2 regions of the Bacillus silvicola genome follow, and region 1 is predicted to be linked to the other one. Evidence: riboswitches for the same ligand, from Rfam matches in the RefSeq annotation. Region 1 holds a riboswitch; the other holds the start of a gene.
What was found. Region 1 has a riboswitch for cyclic di-AMP ahead of ACP6L7_RS32230 (amino acid permease). Riboswitches for the same ligand answer to the same signal wherever they lie in the genome.
Positions count from the first base shown of each region.

Region 2: linked by a shared signal. The riboswitch ahead of ACP6L7_RS24190 (SipW-dependent-type signal peptide-containing protein) and the one ahead of ACP6L7_RS32230 (amino acid permease) in region 1 are both predicted to bind cyclic di-AMP.

Region 1 is NZ_JBNGVC010000017.1:157,681-165,196, forward strand. It holds gene ACP6L7_RS32210 (DUF3238 domain-containing protein) at 1-363, opposite strand, end outside; gene ACP6L7_RS32215 (MarR family winged helix-turn-helix transcriptional regulator) at 517-990, shown strand; gene ACP6L7_RS32220 (hypothetical protein) at 1,371-1,604, opposite strand; gene ACP6L7_RS32225 (MgtC/SapB family protein) at 1,934-2,425, opposite strand; gene ACP6L7_RS32230 (amino acid permease) at 2,451-3,947, opposite strand; cyclic di-AMP (ydaO/yuaA leader) riboswitch at 4,036-4,181, opposite strand; gene ACP6L7_RS32235 (Lrp/AsnC family transcriptional regulator) at 4,850-5,287, opposite strand; gene ACP6L7_RS32240 (DJ-1/PfpI family protein) at 5,430-6,011, shown strand; gene ACP6L7_RS32245 (LysE family translocator) at 6,148-6,792, shown strand; gene ACP6L7_RS32250 (hypothetical protein) at 7,141-7,516, opposite strand, start outside.
Region 2 is NZ_JBNGVC010000013.1:389,350-396,865, forward strand. It holds gene ACP6L7_RS24160 (patatin-like phospholipase family protein) at 1-394, opposite strand, end outside; gene kdpDN (KdpD-like non-kinase potassium sensor) at 542-1,696, opposite strand; gene kdpC (K(+)-transporting ATPase subunit C) at 1,753-2,334, opposite strand; gene kdpB (potassium-transporting ATPase subunit KdpB) at 2,352-4,442, opposite strand; gene kdpA (potassium-transporting ATPase subunit KdpA) at 4,456-6,123, opposite strand; gene kdpF (K(+)-transporting ATPase subunit F) at 6,143-6,223, opposite strand; gene ACP6L7_RS24190 (SipW-dependent-type signal peptide-containing protein) at 6,220-6,324, opposite strand; cyclic di-AMP (ydaO/yuaA leader) riboswitch at 6,420-6,565, opposite strand; gene ACP6L7_RS24195 (hypothetical protein) at 6,828-7,058, opposite strand; gene ACP6L7_RS24200 (hypothetical protein) at 7,075-7,461, opposite strand.

The sequences.
Region 1 (7,516 bases):
ATTTAAAGGATTGCTGGCACTTGCACTCATTTTAAAAGAAACTTCATCAGTACCCCACACAACATTAGTGCATACAATATTTTCTGTGCTTGTTCTCCCTTTTTTATACTCGATAGAACCATCTGGATTTGTAATTTTCACAGTTACGATACAAGCATTTGCATGTGAAAAAATTTCTTTTTTATAAAAATCAATAATCACTTCTTGCTCTAATCTTGACCGCATTGTGTTTACAGCATAAGGTGTAAATTCACGTGCATCACCAGTATATTCAAAAAGTTTTCCTGTTATAGGATCTTTAATAGGTTCTAACCATGCATACGGTGCAAACACACTTCCTCTAATTTTCACGATGTTAGCCATGAGAAACCTCCATAATTTATTAATTTTCGTTTCGTTGAATCCCTTATTTCTCTTATAACTAATTATAGTAAACTTGATTGACTATATGCCATATAGTACAATAGAAATCAGATGTAGTCAACCGAGTTGACTTTATTTAAGGAGGTTTTATGTATGAGTCATCCAGTATTTAGTGAATTGGACCTTACGTCACTTTTGTCATTATCCTTTAGCGCATCAATCAATGAACTACATGACAAATTGAGTGAATTGGGATTCGGAGATATTAGACCTGTACACGGTTTTATGTTTAAATGCATCACTCCTAATGGAGCGACAGGTATAGAACTAGCCGAATATTTAGGAATTACAAAGCAAGCTGTGAGTAAAATGGTGGATTATCTTGAGAAAAGTGGTTATGTAATGCGCGAAGCTCATCCAACTGATAAGAGAGGGAAAATTATTGTTTTGACCGAAAAAGGTTGGCTAGTAGTGCAAGCAAAAGAGAAGATACTAACTGAAATTGAACAACGTTGGATCGAAAACATAGGCGATGAAAGAATGCAAATGCTCAAGGAAGATTTAACAAAGTTAGTTTATGAAGCAAATGAGGGTAAAACATCATCGAGGTTAAGACCTGTCTGGTAAATAATGAGTTTATAAAAGGGGACTAACCGTGCACCTATCAAGTTAAGATATCATAATACCCCCAGAACGAAAAATCTTTGCATGTTTATCGTTTTTATCGTTTTGGGGTAACTCGTCCTTGTTAGCTTGATGGGTATGGGGCGCGACCCCAATCTGTAGTCGTATATTCGTTACTTCGAACAACAACATTCCCTACATAATAAAAAATAGATGACTCAATTAGTTTCATTTCTGAAACATTTTAAGTCATCTATTTATCAATTCCAGTTTTGATTTCTTGTTGCTCTACATGAGTGAATTTCCTTGCCTCATACTTTTACATTTATTCATAGCTTTTTGTAAAAAATTAATTTGGAATCATAGTAGTTTAAGAATTACTGCTACCAATTATTAAAATCAGTGTAATTTTTATATACATTTTCTATAACATTATCTTGCCAGACATTTTTATATTCATCTCTATCCACTTTAACATTATATTCACTAATATCACCATTGGCATTTAACCATCCAGGATTTTCGAGAGCATGTTTGTAGGTAAACGTTCTTACCTGTTTCAATGTTTTAAATGTAATCGGAAAAGATTTTTTTTCACCATCTTTGTAACCAAACACTCTATATGCCTTTTTTCGTCCACCAACAGTTTTAAAATATGGTTCTGTAAAACATTCTATTTGTTTGATATGAAGCTCCCACCTTTTTAGACACCTTAAGTAATTAGTTTATATATTGGAAGAAAGATAAACTGCTACTGTAAGGTTGGACTACCAAAACAGCTCAGGGCTGTTTTTAATGTACTTCCGTATTCTTTTATTACTTTGTAGAAACTATTTTTCATCAGTTCAAATATTGAATAAATTGCACACTAATTATTTCTCTATTTGCCAAACTAGAATAGGTCTCTTTAATTATTATTGATAACGTTCTTAAAATTAGCTTCTCTTTAGCAATCTTTTTTCTCTGATGGTTTATGTTTTACTCTATAAGAGAGAGCGGTAACTTGTTGGGAATATTTAAAACCTTTTTCGGATTTTTCGGAAACCCATTTTGAAACAGGTCTTAGTAAACTATTTATGCTGACAATAAGAATGGTTCCCGTTATAGCTATAAGTAAGTAGCCACTACCTGCTAATGTTCCTACAGCAGCAGAACACCATAAGGTTGCTGCTGTATCCAGTCCTCGAACTGTCAATCCATCTTTCATAATAACTCCAGCACCTAAAAAACCAATCCCGCTTACAATTTGAGAAGCTATTCTTGTAGGTGTATTATCAGTTGGAGTGAGTACACTTAATAGTACAAAAAGTGCAGCACCAACGGAAACAAGTACATTTGTACGTAATCCAGCAATGCAATTATGCCATTGACGCTCTAATCCAATTATTGCTCCAACAAGTATTGCTACAAGTAACCTGAGTAGAATGTCTAGTTCCATATTTCTGTCTCCTTAATTTCCATTCTTAATGATCATCATGCTCTAAATTGACTTGTTGTAATGGAATCACCTTTGTTTTTTTTATAATTTTATAGCCGAACCAAAATACAAGAAAAAGCAGTAAACCAATATAAGTAGCAAGTACTTCATACCAATCGACATGTGATCCTATAAAGACTGAATAATTCTGTCCTAAAATAATAATAGTACATATTACAAATGCCAAAATAGGACCGATAGGATACCACTTTGCTTGATACGGGAGCTTATTTAAATTCTTTTGTTGATGTAAAAAAGCCTGACGAAAACGATAATGGCTTATAGCAATCCCTAACCATGCAATAAATCCACAAAGTCCCGAAGCATTCAAAAGCCATATAAATGCTTGCCCTTCTCCAAATAAAGAAGCTGCAAACGCTACGATTGCCACAGTCGTTGTCATAAGTAAAGCATTAATAGGAACACCTTGTTTATTTACTTTTTTTAAGCAATTTGGAGCTTTCCCTTCTTTTGCCATTACCCATAACATTCGGGTTGCAACATACATTCCAGAATTACCAGCTGATAGAACAGATACCAAGATAACTGCATTCATAATAGAAGCTGCAAATGCGAAGCCAATTTTTTCAAATACTAGTGTGAAGGGACTCATTGTAATATTACTAATGTCATTGTTAACTAGATTCGGATCTGTGTAGGGAACTATGACTCCAATTACGCAAATGGTAAGTATGTAAAATAAAAGAATTCTCCAAAAGATTTGCCGCACAGCTTTTGGAATATGCTTTTCAGGATCCTTACTTTCTCCAGCTACAATTCCGACCATTTCTGTACCTTGAAAGGAAAATCCCGCAATCATAAACACACTAAGAATAGAAAGAAAACCTCCATGAAACGGTGCGTCTCCAATTGTTAGATTGTGAAATCCAATAGGATTCCCTTTGAAAATTCCAAATATCGTGGCTATTCCTAACATAATAAACACGACTATAGTAATAACTTTTACAAGTGAAAGCCAAAACTCCATTTCTCCATAATGTTTCACTGAAAGAATATTAATTCCAAACATAAACAGTATGAATAACGCACTCCAAAAAATAGATGGACTGTATGGAAACCAATATTTCATAAGAATAGCTCCTGATGAAATTTCAACTGCAAGAGTAATAGTCCAGCTAAACCAGTAATTCCAACCAATTGCAAAACCAAATGCAGGATCTACAAATTTAGAAGCATACGTACTAAAAGAACCCGATGTAGGCATATACGCTGCCATCTCTCCCAAGCTGGTCATCAACAGGTAAACAATACACCCCATCAACAAATAAGCTATAATTGATCCACCAGGCCCTGCTGTATGAATCGTATTTCCGCTTGCTATAAATAACCCAGTCCCAATGCTTCCGCCTATAGAAATCATTGTTAAATGTCTCATCCCTAATTCTCTTCTTAATTTAGAAGGTTGGGAATTAGAAGGGAAAGAAAAAAGTGGATTTTTCGTTTTTATGGGTTTCTCTTTCAAGTGTCTCATCCTTTTTTTGAATTATTTTCCATAAAAAAGTATAAAAAAAGACACCAAAGTTCACCCAGTGTTTTTAAAAGTCACCATAGTATCCCCTCTCGAAACGCTTACGAGGTTAGCTGTCGGATTCGGGCCTTGAGAGTAGCCCTACCTTCATTTAAGAAGGATTCACCCCGAGTGCAATCGCACAAAATTTGGTTCCCCCGCTCCATATGGATTCAGCGAATAGTGATATGAATTTATGTACAATATATTACTCCTATGCCCTCTTGTTTGTAAACAAGAAAATTAACGTTTTTTCAGGGGCAGAATTTTCGCACTGTACACTCCATTTATAATTTGAATTCTTAAATTAAGTCACATACTAAAAAAAGTGAGAATTACAAGTAAAGTAATACATGAAAAAGAGTTTGAATTAAATAAAAATAATAGACCTAATTTTTATTAGGTCTATTATCTGCTAGTGTCTTTACTACTTTTAATAACATGGACTACTGATAAGTGGTGTTATGTTAATTAACACCACTTCTTGTTTTATAATGTGAGGTTTGTAATAAAATAGCCAAATTCATAACCTGTTCTTATTACTCCGGCTCCTAATATTATATATAAAGAATATTTAATAAAAGGGTTCTCTTTTAAGAAGTTTTTTAGATTGTTCATGTTTAATCCTCCATGTTAATATTTATTAATTAAAATATTAACATGGATATGTAATGATTGATGAATTTAATTTTATTAATAAGGGTACAGACCACATCACCATCAAGCTAAGAAAAGCAAATACCCCAAAACGATAAAAATGATTAGAGACCCTGATTTTTTTATACAGGTCAGAAAAATCAGGGCTATTTTTAAAGGATTATTGAGTAAGCAATAGTTAATTGATTAGGCCTGTATTTTTATTCTTCACTAATAAAGGGAGCAATTATTTTTTTTTCATAAGAAGATAATACAATATTCGTTGAAGGCGTACCATATTGCATTGTATCATCAATAAATTGTTCTAAACTTTCTACAGAATATGTTGCTAATTTGACAATATAGCTAATTTCCCCTGCTACTCTGTAACATTCAAGTACATCTGGATGATTATAGCAAAAGTTAGCTAATGATTTACAATCCTTTGATTTAAACAATATAAGTGCAGAAATTGGACGGTTTATTTTTTTTAGAGAAACATGTGCATGGTAACCTTCAATAATTTGTTGTTCCTCTAACTTCCGTACTCGCTCAGTTACTGACGGAGAAGATAAGTGAACGGATTCTGCTAAATCCTTCATTGAAATTTTTGCATTTGACTGTAATAATCCCACGATTTTTTTATCAATTTGATCCATAAATCACCCAACCTTTTTTTATAAACTATAATAAACTAAACTCTTTATATAATAAAGCCAAACAATCAAATATCCTTATTAAACTTATTTATCAGCCTTCTATGTTTGTATAAAATAAGGATATTAGGAGGCGGTTTACGATATGAAAAAGATTTTATTATTATTAGCTGACGGATTTGAAGCAGTGGAAGCTAGTGTATTTACAGACGTACTAGGTTGGAATAAATGGGAGGGAGATGGATCAACCGAGGTCGTAACAGTTGGTCTTCGGAATAAATTAACCTGTACTTGGAATTTTACTGTCATACCCGAAAAAACGGTTGATGATATTCAATTAGATGAGTTTGATGCACTAGCTATTCCAGGAGGGTTTGAAGAAGCTGGTTTTTATCGTGATGCATACAGTAGAGAATTCTTAAATGTTATTCAACATTTTTTTGCCAAGCAGAAGCCTATTGCCAGTATCTGTGTTGCATCATTAGCGCTTGGTAAAAGTGGAATTCTTACAGACAAAAAAGCCACCACATACAGTCATCCAACGAGTAAACGAAAAGAGCAGTTAAAGAATTTCGGTGCAATAGTACAAAATGATTTAATTGTTCAAGATGGAAATATTATTACATCTTCAAATCCAGGTACAGCTTTTGATGTTGCATTTTTATTACTTGAAAAACTAACATCTAAAAAGAACGCTAAACATGTAAAGGGTCTTATGGGATTATAGGCATTAATCTTCAACAAAGGGGTACTTTATGAGTTTTTTGAGATTGCTAGAAGTAATGTGAAAAATCGCAACGCTCTAGTTTTATTTGTTTAACCAAGTGAAAAGAATAGTAATTAACTAAAATAGGAGAATTTTTATGATTGTAACACTTTTTACGTATATTTTGTTAGGTTTATCTTTATCAATACCTGCAGGTGCTATGACTGTCCAAATGACCAAACAAGGAATGAGAAATGGTTTCGTACATGGTTGGTTTGTAGGTATAGGAGGAATGACTGTAGATTTATCTTTAATTGTTCTGATTTATCTAGGGTTCTCTAGTGTATTAACCAATCCATGGGTAGAAGCAGTTATGTGGTTACTAGGTTTTGGGTTTTTAATGTTTATTGGAATAGAAAGTATTAAAGAAGCAAAGTCAGAAGTTAACATAGAGGGAGAAGATCCTAATAAATCTTTATTAACAGCTTATTTATCTGGTTTTATGATAGCTATATCACCGGCTAATATTGTATTTTGGATAGGGGTCTTTGGTCCGGTTCTGGTCTCTTCATTAGGTAATGCAAGTACATCTACATTTATATTAATAGCTGTAGGTATTTTATTAGGTATCTTTATGCATGATATGGTCTTATTAGGCTTTGTTCATTTTACTAGACGTTTTCTAAATCCAACCTTTATTAAACGGGTATCTATATCTGCCGCAATAGTACTATTCGGATTTAGTGGTTATTTTGGTTACGAGTTTATAAAACAAGTAATTACTTTTATCTCAAAAGCATAACTTTTATAAACTTAAATAGGGTGGTTATAATGTAAATGAAAAAGATACGCATTTTAAACCCAAACGCAACGTAATTGTAAATATGTTATATTACGCAGGTACCCTCTTAGGCATTCGTTGATCCCTAGGGGTTTTTTTAAATTCCCTACACGTAGCCTTTAGAAAAAAGAAACAATCTCGCCTAAAATTGACTTTGCATAAGCTTAGCTAGATGGCGATGGTACTGAACCCCTAATACTTTATTTTAATAATGACTCTTTTCATGAAATAAAACTCAGTTATCAGTCTAAACCATTTTTTAGATCTAACAATAACAAGTGTGCTTCTTTACCTTTCAGATAGTCTCTATTATTCTAATTTCTTCATTTCTTTCAGCCGTGCTATCTCCTTTTCTGAAGCATTTTCTATTTTATACAGTTCATATCTACCTTTTATCTCATCTATCACTACAAATTCAACTTCATTTCGAACATAGCTTTTAGTTTTCCCCTTTTTATAACCAATAACATTATCTAATATAGTTTCTCCACTATCTTTTTTATATAAATTATAGCTAACAGGTGGACAGCCAATTACATACTTATTATCAGAAAATCCGACTATATCATCCCTCCCTAATCCTTTCGAAACACTCCAGACAAAAATAATCTGAAATATAGAATAAACAACAATACCGCATAAGAAAAAAAATAGGATTGATTTAAAAAATAACTTTAAAGGTATC
Region 2 (7,516 bases), on a different contig from region 1:
TCGTTCCTTCTTTTTCAAAATAAACAGACTGTCCTGTTTCACAATCTGTTGTTCCTACAAGGAAACGCTCTGGGCTATTATAGTATGTTTCAAAATCAAACGGTACATGCTTTTCTGGAATTTCATGAAAAATGAAATCCATATCAAATAATTGACGCTTTTTCCATAAGTTTTTATACGATAAATATTGTGGATGCGATGCATAATCAATATTTACTGTCTTATTTCTATTTCTTTGTCTGGAAAGATACGACGCTGCATGACAAGCACCAGCTGATACACCGATTACATATGGAAAATATAAATCTTGTTCCATAAAATATTCTAATATCCCGCCCGTATATACACCACGCATACCGCCGCCTTCTAATACTAACCCTGTATTTTCAAGCATGTTACTCTCTCCTCTTTATATATATTGACTCTTTAATTATTCACTATGTTAAGTATCTTTTTCTATTATATATGAGTTCTTTCAGAAATTATATTCAAAAGGCTTGAAAAAAGAAAAATAGAGACTATCCGAAAGGTGGCCTCTATTTTAAGCTCGTTGATCCGCAACAATATGAATATCAATATACTTCGTTTGTCTCATAATTTCATTTACAATAGAACCTTTTCGTATTTCTTCCCACCGTGTTCTCGCCGATTGCCCGAGTAAAACTTGTGTCACTTGTAGTCTGTTCGCGACTTCAATAATAACATCAGCGGGTTTTCTTCCTTTCGCTTCTTCTAATACAAAGCTCGCATCAAATTGATTCGTTAGCGATTTCCACTCTTCAATTGTTTGCTTTTTCCCTGCTGAAATAGAATCTATATTTTCTCTTTCTACGTTTAAGACATACAATTCAGCATTTAACCGATCTGCCATGCGCCAACCTCTCCGTATTAATTTCTCTGCTGTTGAACTGTATTGTACACAAACGAGAATTTTTTCTTTCACACCAATCGGTTCTATAACAGTTTGGCTAATTTTCTCATCCATATCATCTGCAACTTCACGAAGCGATAATTCCCTTAATGCCCCTAAATTATTGAGCGTAAAGAAATTTTGTAAGCTTTGCTCTATTTTTTCTTCCTTATATATCTTTCCATCTATTAATCTCTTCCTTAATACCTCGGGCGTTGCATCAACAAGCTGAATTTCATTTGCTTTTTGTAAAATAAAATCCGGAATTCGTTCTCGTACTTTTACATTCGTAATTTGAGCTACAATGTCATGAACACTCTCTAAATGTTGAATATTAAATGCTGATAATACGGATATACCGGCATCTAACAATTCTTGAACATCCATATAACGTTTCTTATTTTTAGATCCAGGAATATTACTATGCGCGAGTTCATCCACTACAACTACTTGCGGCGCACGATTTATAATTCCTTCTACATCAAGTTCATAAAATACCTTTCCTTTATACTGTATTTCTTTTAACGGAACTTTTTCTAAATCAGCAATTGCTTCTTCTGTCTCTTCTCTTCCATGTGTTTCAATTAAACCAATTACAATATCAATACCGTCTTTTTTCATCTCTCTTGCATCAAAGAGCATTTTATAACTTTTTCCTACACCTGGGGCAGCCCCTACATATAGCTTTAACTTTCCGCGATTTTGCTGACGAATATATTCTAAATATTCCTCTGGCGTTCGCCTTTGAAACTTCGGCTCATAGTCATCCGCATACAAAATAAGCACAACCTTTCATTCGAAACAACGCTACCTCAATCCGTTAGATTGAGGTAGCACTGTTACTATTTCATTAATTTCTGTAATTCTAAATTTAACTTTAAAACGTTCACGCGATCTTCCCCAAACAAGCCGAGTGCAGCGCCTTCCGTTTGATCCTTAATCAATTGCTCTAGCTTTTCTTTCGGAATATTCGTTAATTTCGAAATACGATCCACCTGCACGGAAGCCGCCTTCGGACTAATGTCAGGATCAAGCCCTGAACCTGAATTCGTCACTAAATCTATCGGTACTTCTGTAACTGGGACAGTTGGATTTTTTTCCTTCCAGTCCTCAATACTTTTCTCAACTCGTTTTGCTAAATCTGGATCAGACGGTGCATAGTTATTTGAACCAGATGCTTCTGCTTTATATTCTATACTAGAGACGCGCCCATGAAAATAACGTGGATCTGTGAAATTTTGACCGATTAATTTTGAACCAACTACTTCATCTTTATCATTATATATAAGACTTCCATCCGCATTATCCTTCATTACCGCTTGCGCTATACCCGTTACAATTAGCGGGTATACAAGTCCACACAAGACTAAGAACGTAAAAGTAATACGAATAATTGGTGAAAGTATACTTTGTTTTTTCGCCATCTGTTTTCCCCTCTTCCTTATATGAACAAGCCGACAATCATATCAATTACTTTAATTCCAATGAACGGAACGATAACTCCGCCAAGCCCGTAAATAAGTAGATTTCGGCTAAGCAGTGCATTCGAACTCATCGGTTTATATGCGATACCTTTCATCGCTAGCGGAATGAGTAACGGAATAATAACTGCATTAAATATTAATGCTGATAAGATTGCTGAAAGCGGTGATGTTAATTTCATAATGTTCAATGCTTCCATTTGCGGAATCGCAAGTGTAAACATCGCTGGAATAATAGCAAAATATTTCGCGATATCATTCGCAATACTAAACGTCGTTAAAGCACCACGCGTCATTAACAATTGTTTACCGATTCCTACAACCTCAATAATTTTCGTTGGATTCGAATCTAAATCAATCATATTCGCTGCTTCTTTCGCAGCTGTCGTACCACTATTCATCGCTAATCCAACGTCCGCTTGTGCCAATGCCGGGGCATCATTTGTACCATCACCTGTCATCGCTACAAGTTTCCCTTTACCTTGCTCTGCTTTAATAACTGCAATTTTATCTTCCGGTTTACACTCGGCAACGAATTCATCTACCCCTGCTTCTTTGGCAATTGTTGCTGCTGTTAATGGATTATCCCCTGTACACATAACCGTTTTAATCCCCATTTGACGTAATTGTTCAAAACGTTCACGCATACCAGGTTTTACTGTATCCTTTAAATAAATTAAACCGTAAATACGATCGTCTACTGCAACTACAAGTGGTGTTCCACCCTCTTTTGAAATGAAATCTGCTTTTTGATTCACATCTTTCGGAATCGTTCCACCTTGTGATTGAACCCATTCAATCACGCTACCTACAGCACCTTTTCTCACTTTCGTTCCATCCTGTAAATCGACACCACTCATTCTCGTTTCTGCTTTAAATGGAACGAACTCACCTTGTTCTGCAAGTTCTCTATTATATGATATAGATTTCGCTTGCATATACTCGATAACAGATCGACCTTCTGGTGTTTCGTCTAAAACTGAGCTAATCGCTGCCCATTTTCCTACTTGCTCAATCGTTTCATTTCCTACAGGGAGTAGTGTATGTGCCATCCGGTTCCCGAAAGTAATCGTACCCGTTTTGTCTAAAATAATTGTGTTGATATCGCCCGCAGCTTCTACTGCTTTCCCTGACATTGCTAACACGTTAAACTTTGTCACGCGGTCCATCCCGGCAATACCAATTGCTGATAATAACCCACCAATTGTCGTTGGAATTAAACAAACTAACAACGCTACAAGTACAGCTGTATCAATTTGAAACCCTAAATAATTTGTAAAAATCGGCAACGTCACAACAACTATTAAGAAAATAAGCGTTAAACTCGTTAATACTGTATTTAAAGCAATTTCATTCGGCGTTTTTTGACGTGCAGCTCCTTCTACTAAAGAAATCATTTTATCGATAAATGATTCCCCTGGGTTACTCGTAATCACAATCGTAATTTCATCACTTACGACCATCGTTCCACCTGTTACGGAACAAAAATCACCGCCCGCTTCTTTTATAACAGGAGCTGATTCCCCTGTAATTGCAGATTCATCGACAGATGCTAAACCTTTAATTACTTCACCATCATTTGGAATCATTTCTCCTTGTTTTACAATAACAACGTCACCTTTTCTCAGATCAGTTGCTGAAACTTGAACAATATCTCCATTTTCTTTTACAACATTTGCAAACACATCTTTCTTCGATTGTTTTAAAGAATCGGCTTGCGCTTTACCACGCCCTTCAGCTAACGCTTCTGCAAAGTTAGCAAATAAAACTGTAAATAATAGAATGAGAGAAACTGTTATATTAAACCATCCTGGTACACTACTAGAACTACTTGGAAGAAAGGATAAAAGTAACGTAATGATAAATCCAATTTCCACAACGAACATAATCGGATTTTTTATCATGACTTTCGGATTCAATTTTGCAAAGGATTGCTTTATCGCATGCGTCACGATATCACGATCCAACGTTTTCGCTTGTCTAACCTCATCTTCTACAGCATGTATTTGTGATTTATCTACTTGTTTTTCTTTTACTACTACCGGTCTCATCATTTACCCTCCATTACTTCAATGTAAGAAATTCTGCAATTGGACCTAATACTAACATCGGGAAGAATGTTAACGCACCGACAATTACAATCGTTCCGATGAAGATGCCACCAAATAAACTATTATCCGTACGGAATGTTCCGACTGTTTCTGGTACGACCGTTTTCTCCTTCAGTGAAGCAGAAACAGCTAGCATCGTAATTAAGCTGAAATAACGTCCTAAAAACATAACTAAACCAGTCGTAATATTCCAAAATGGTGTATTATCCCCTAAACCTTCAAATCCAGATCCGTTATTCGCAGCTGACGATGTGTATTCATATACAACTTGCGTCAAACCGTGGAAACCTGAATGAGAAATCGCATCCGTTCCTAAGCTTGTTGAAAGAGCTAATGCTGAAAATCCTAAAATAAGCAACGGATGGAATAATATCGTTACCGCAATTAATTTCATTTCCTTACCTTCAATCTTTTTACCTAAAAACTCTGGCGTCCGTCCGACCATTAATCCTGATATAAAGACTGCAATAATTGCATACATGATAATATTGATAAAGCCTGCTCCAACGCCGCCATATACTGTATTCAACATCATATTTACGAGTGGAACTAAACCGCCAATTGGTGTTAACGTATCATGCATCGTATCAACCGCTCCTGTTTCAGCAGCTGTCGTTACTGTCGCATAAAGTGAAGAAAATACGGTTCCAAATCGTACTTCTTTCCCTTCTGTGCTTCCTTGCACATGCTGGATACCTGTTTGGTTCAATACTGGATTCCCATGTAATTCGGATGTCGTAATCGTTATAAATCCTAGTAAAAAGACCATGAACAGTGATACAAAAAGGATACGTCCTTGCTTTTTATTTCCTACCATCCTTCCGTACGTAAATGGTAGTGCTGTTGGTAATAACATCATAAGCATCATTTGCAAAATATTACTAATTTGTCCTGGGTTTTCAAATGGATGCGCTGAGTTTGCTCCGAAGAAACCACCACCATTATTCCCAAGTTCCTTAATTGCAACGAATGATGCAACTGGTCCACGTAATATACTTTGCTTTGCACCTTCAATCGTATGTGCTGTAACTGCCCCGTCTAACGTTTGTGGTACACCGAGTGCGACAAAGACTAACGCCGCAACAAATGCAATTGGAAGAAAAACTCTCGTTAAAGCTCTCGTAAAATCAACGAAGAAGTTCCCAAGTTCTTTTCCAGCAAGCCCTCTTATAAATGCCATAACAATCGCTAAAGTCGTTGCTGGTGCTGCAAACATTAAAAACGTAATGGCGATTAATTGTGATAAATAAGACAAACCATTTTCACCGCTATAATGCTGTAAATTTGTATCAGCCATAAAACTAATTGCTGTATTAAAAGCGAGCGTAGGCTCCATTCCTTCAATATGCGCTGGATTTAGCGGCAGCACACCCTGTAATCTGAAAATGAAATATACAACAACCATCATAAATCCGTTGAGTAAAACAAGTGATAATGCGTACTGTTTCCACGTTTGATTGTATTCTTTTACACCCGTAATTTTAAAAATAAGTTTTTCAAAAGGCCCGAATACTTTATCTAGCGTTTTGCTACCTTGAAAAGCTTTTTCTAAATAAATCCCCGTTGGCTTTGCTACTAAAATAAACAAGAGCATTGTAATAACGACTGCAACCCAAATCATAATGAATGATTCCCCCTAATTAAAACTTTTCTGGATTTAATAATGCGTACACTAAGTACACCGTAATCGCTGCAACAATAACCGATAAGGCAATCATCATGATTGCTTCCCTTCTTTCACAACTTTATCTGACCAACTTGCCAGGCTTGCCATCGATGCAACTAATACAACAAATATCCCGATCATTACAACATCTAACATAGCTATCCCTCACTTTTTGTTAAAATTTGACATTTATTCATCAAAAAAAGAACACTAAGCTCTACTTAGTGTTCGAAGTGAACAACACAAAGTAAACCTCCTCTCTAAACGCTTACGAGGTTAGCTGTCGGATTCGGGCCTAAAGAGTAGCCCTACTTTCAAAATTGAAAGATTCACCCCAAGTGACGATGCACAAAATTGGTTCCCCCGCTCCATTTCTGGAACTCAGCGATTTTAGGTTTTTTTTGGAAATTTCATGAATGATTTATGAGAGTAAATATACTCCTCTAAATTTAACTTGTAAAGGGTTAAATTACTGAAAATAAGAAAATATCCATCTATTTAAACGCTTACATTAGGTGTTATTAATATTCTTTCATCTGTTTTCTCGTCTTTTCTTTCTTTTTCACAGAAATGATCTTTTAAATACGAAATAAAAAGAGCGAATTACATGAAGTGCATAGCTTGTTGCACTCAGCATTCACTCTTTTTTCATTCACTATTTATTCCCCTCGTAAAAAAGCACGTAAATTTCTCCCGCGAATATAAACTTGTGACAATTCTGCATGTAGCTGCTCATATTCGATAACATCTGTTTTTAAATATAAAGCGTCTTTCGATGGCAATATAATATATGGCCTTGGAAAAATAGGATCAAGCACCACCAATTCTTGAACTCGCTCTACCGATACCGCCCAACGATTCGCTATATCTCCTAATAACAACACCTTCATCTTTATTTCCCCCGCCCTATTCAAAAAATAAAAAAGAAATATTATCACAATTCGTAAACACGACAAATGTAGCCCCCATTGTTTCATAGAGCCTCGCTGGATATCGTTTATTCCTTGTAACAACAGTAATAGGTGCTTGAGAAGAAAAGCGAATGTGTTCTGTGAAGAAGCTAACGATTGGAAGCTCATCCCCTAGTAAGATTACCTTCTTAATACACTCACAAATACTAGTAAAATCCTGCTCCTTACTGCAACTATACGTCCAATCAAATCCACAATCCCTAACTTCAGCCGCTATCTCTTCATTTGCTGTAAAAATAATTAACTCATGTTGAAATGCTACTAAATCTCTTAAACTATTTACTTTACTTTCTCCTCCAACACAAATAAGTGTTAGTTCCATGTACCTCATCCTCCTTAGCATAAAAGAAATCAAACATAGATTGATATTCCCCTAT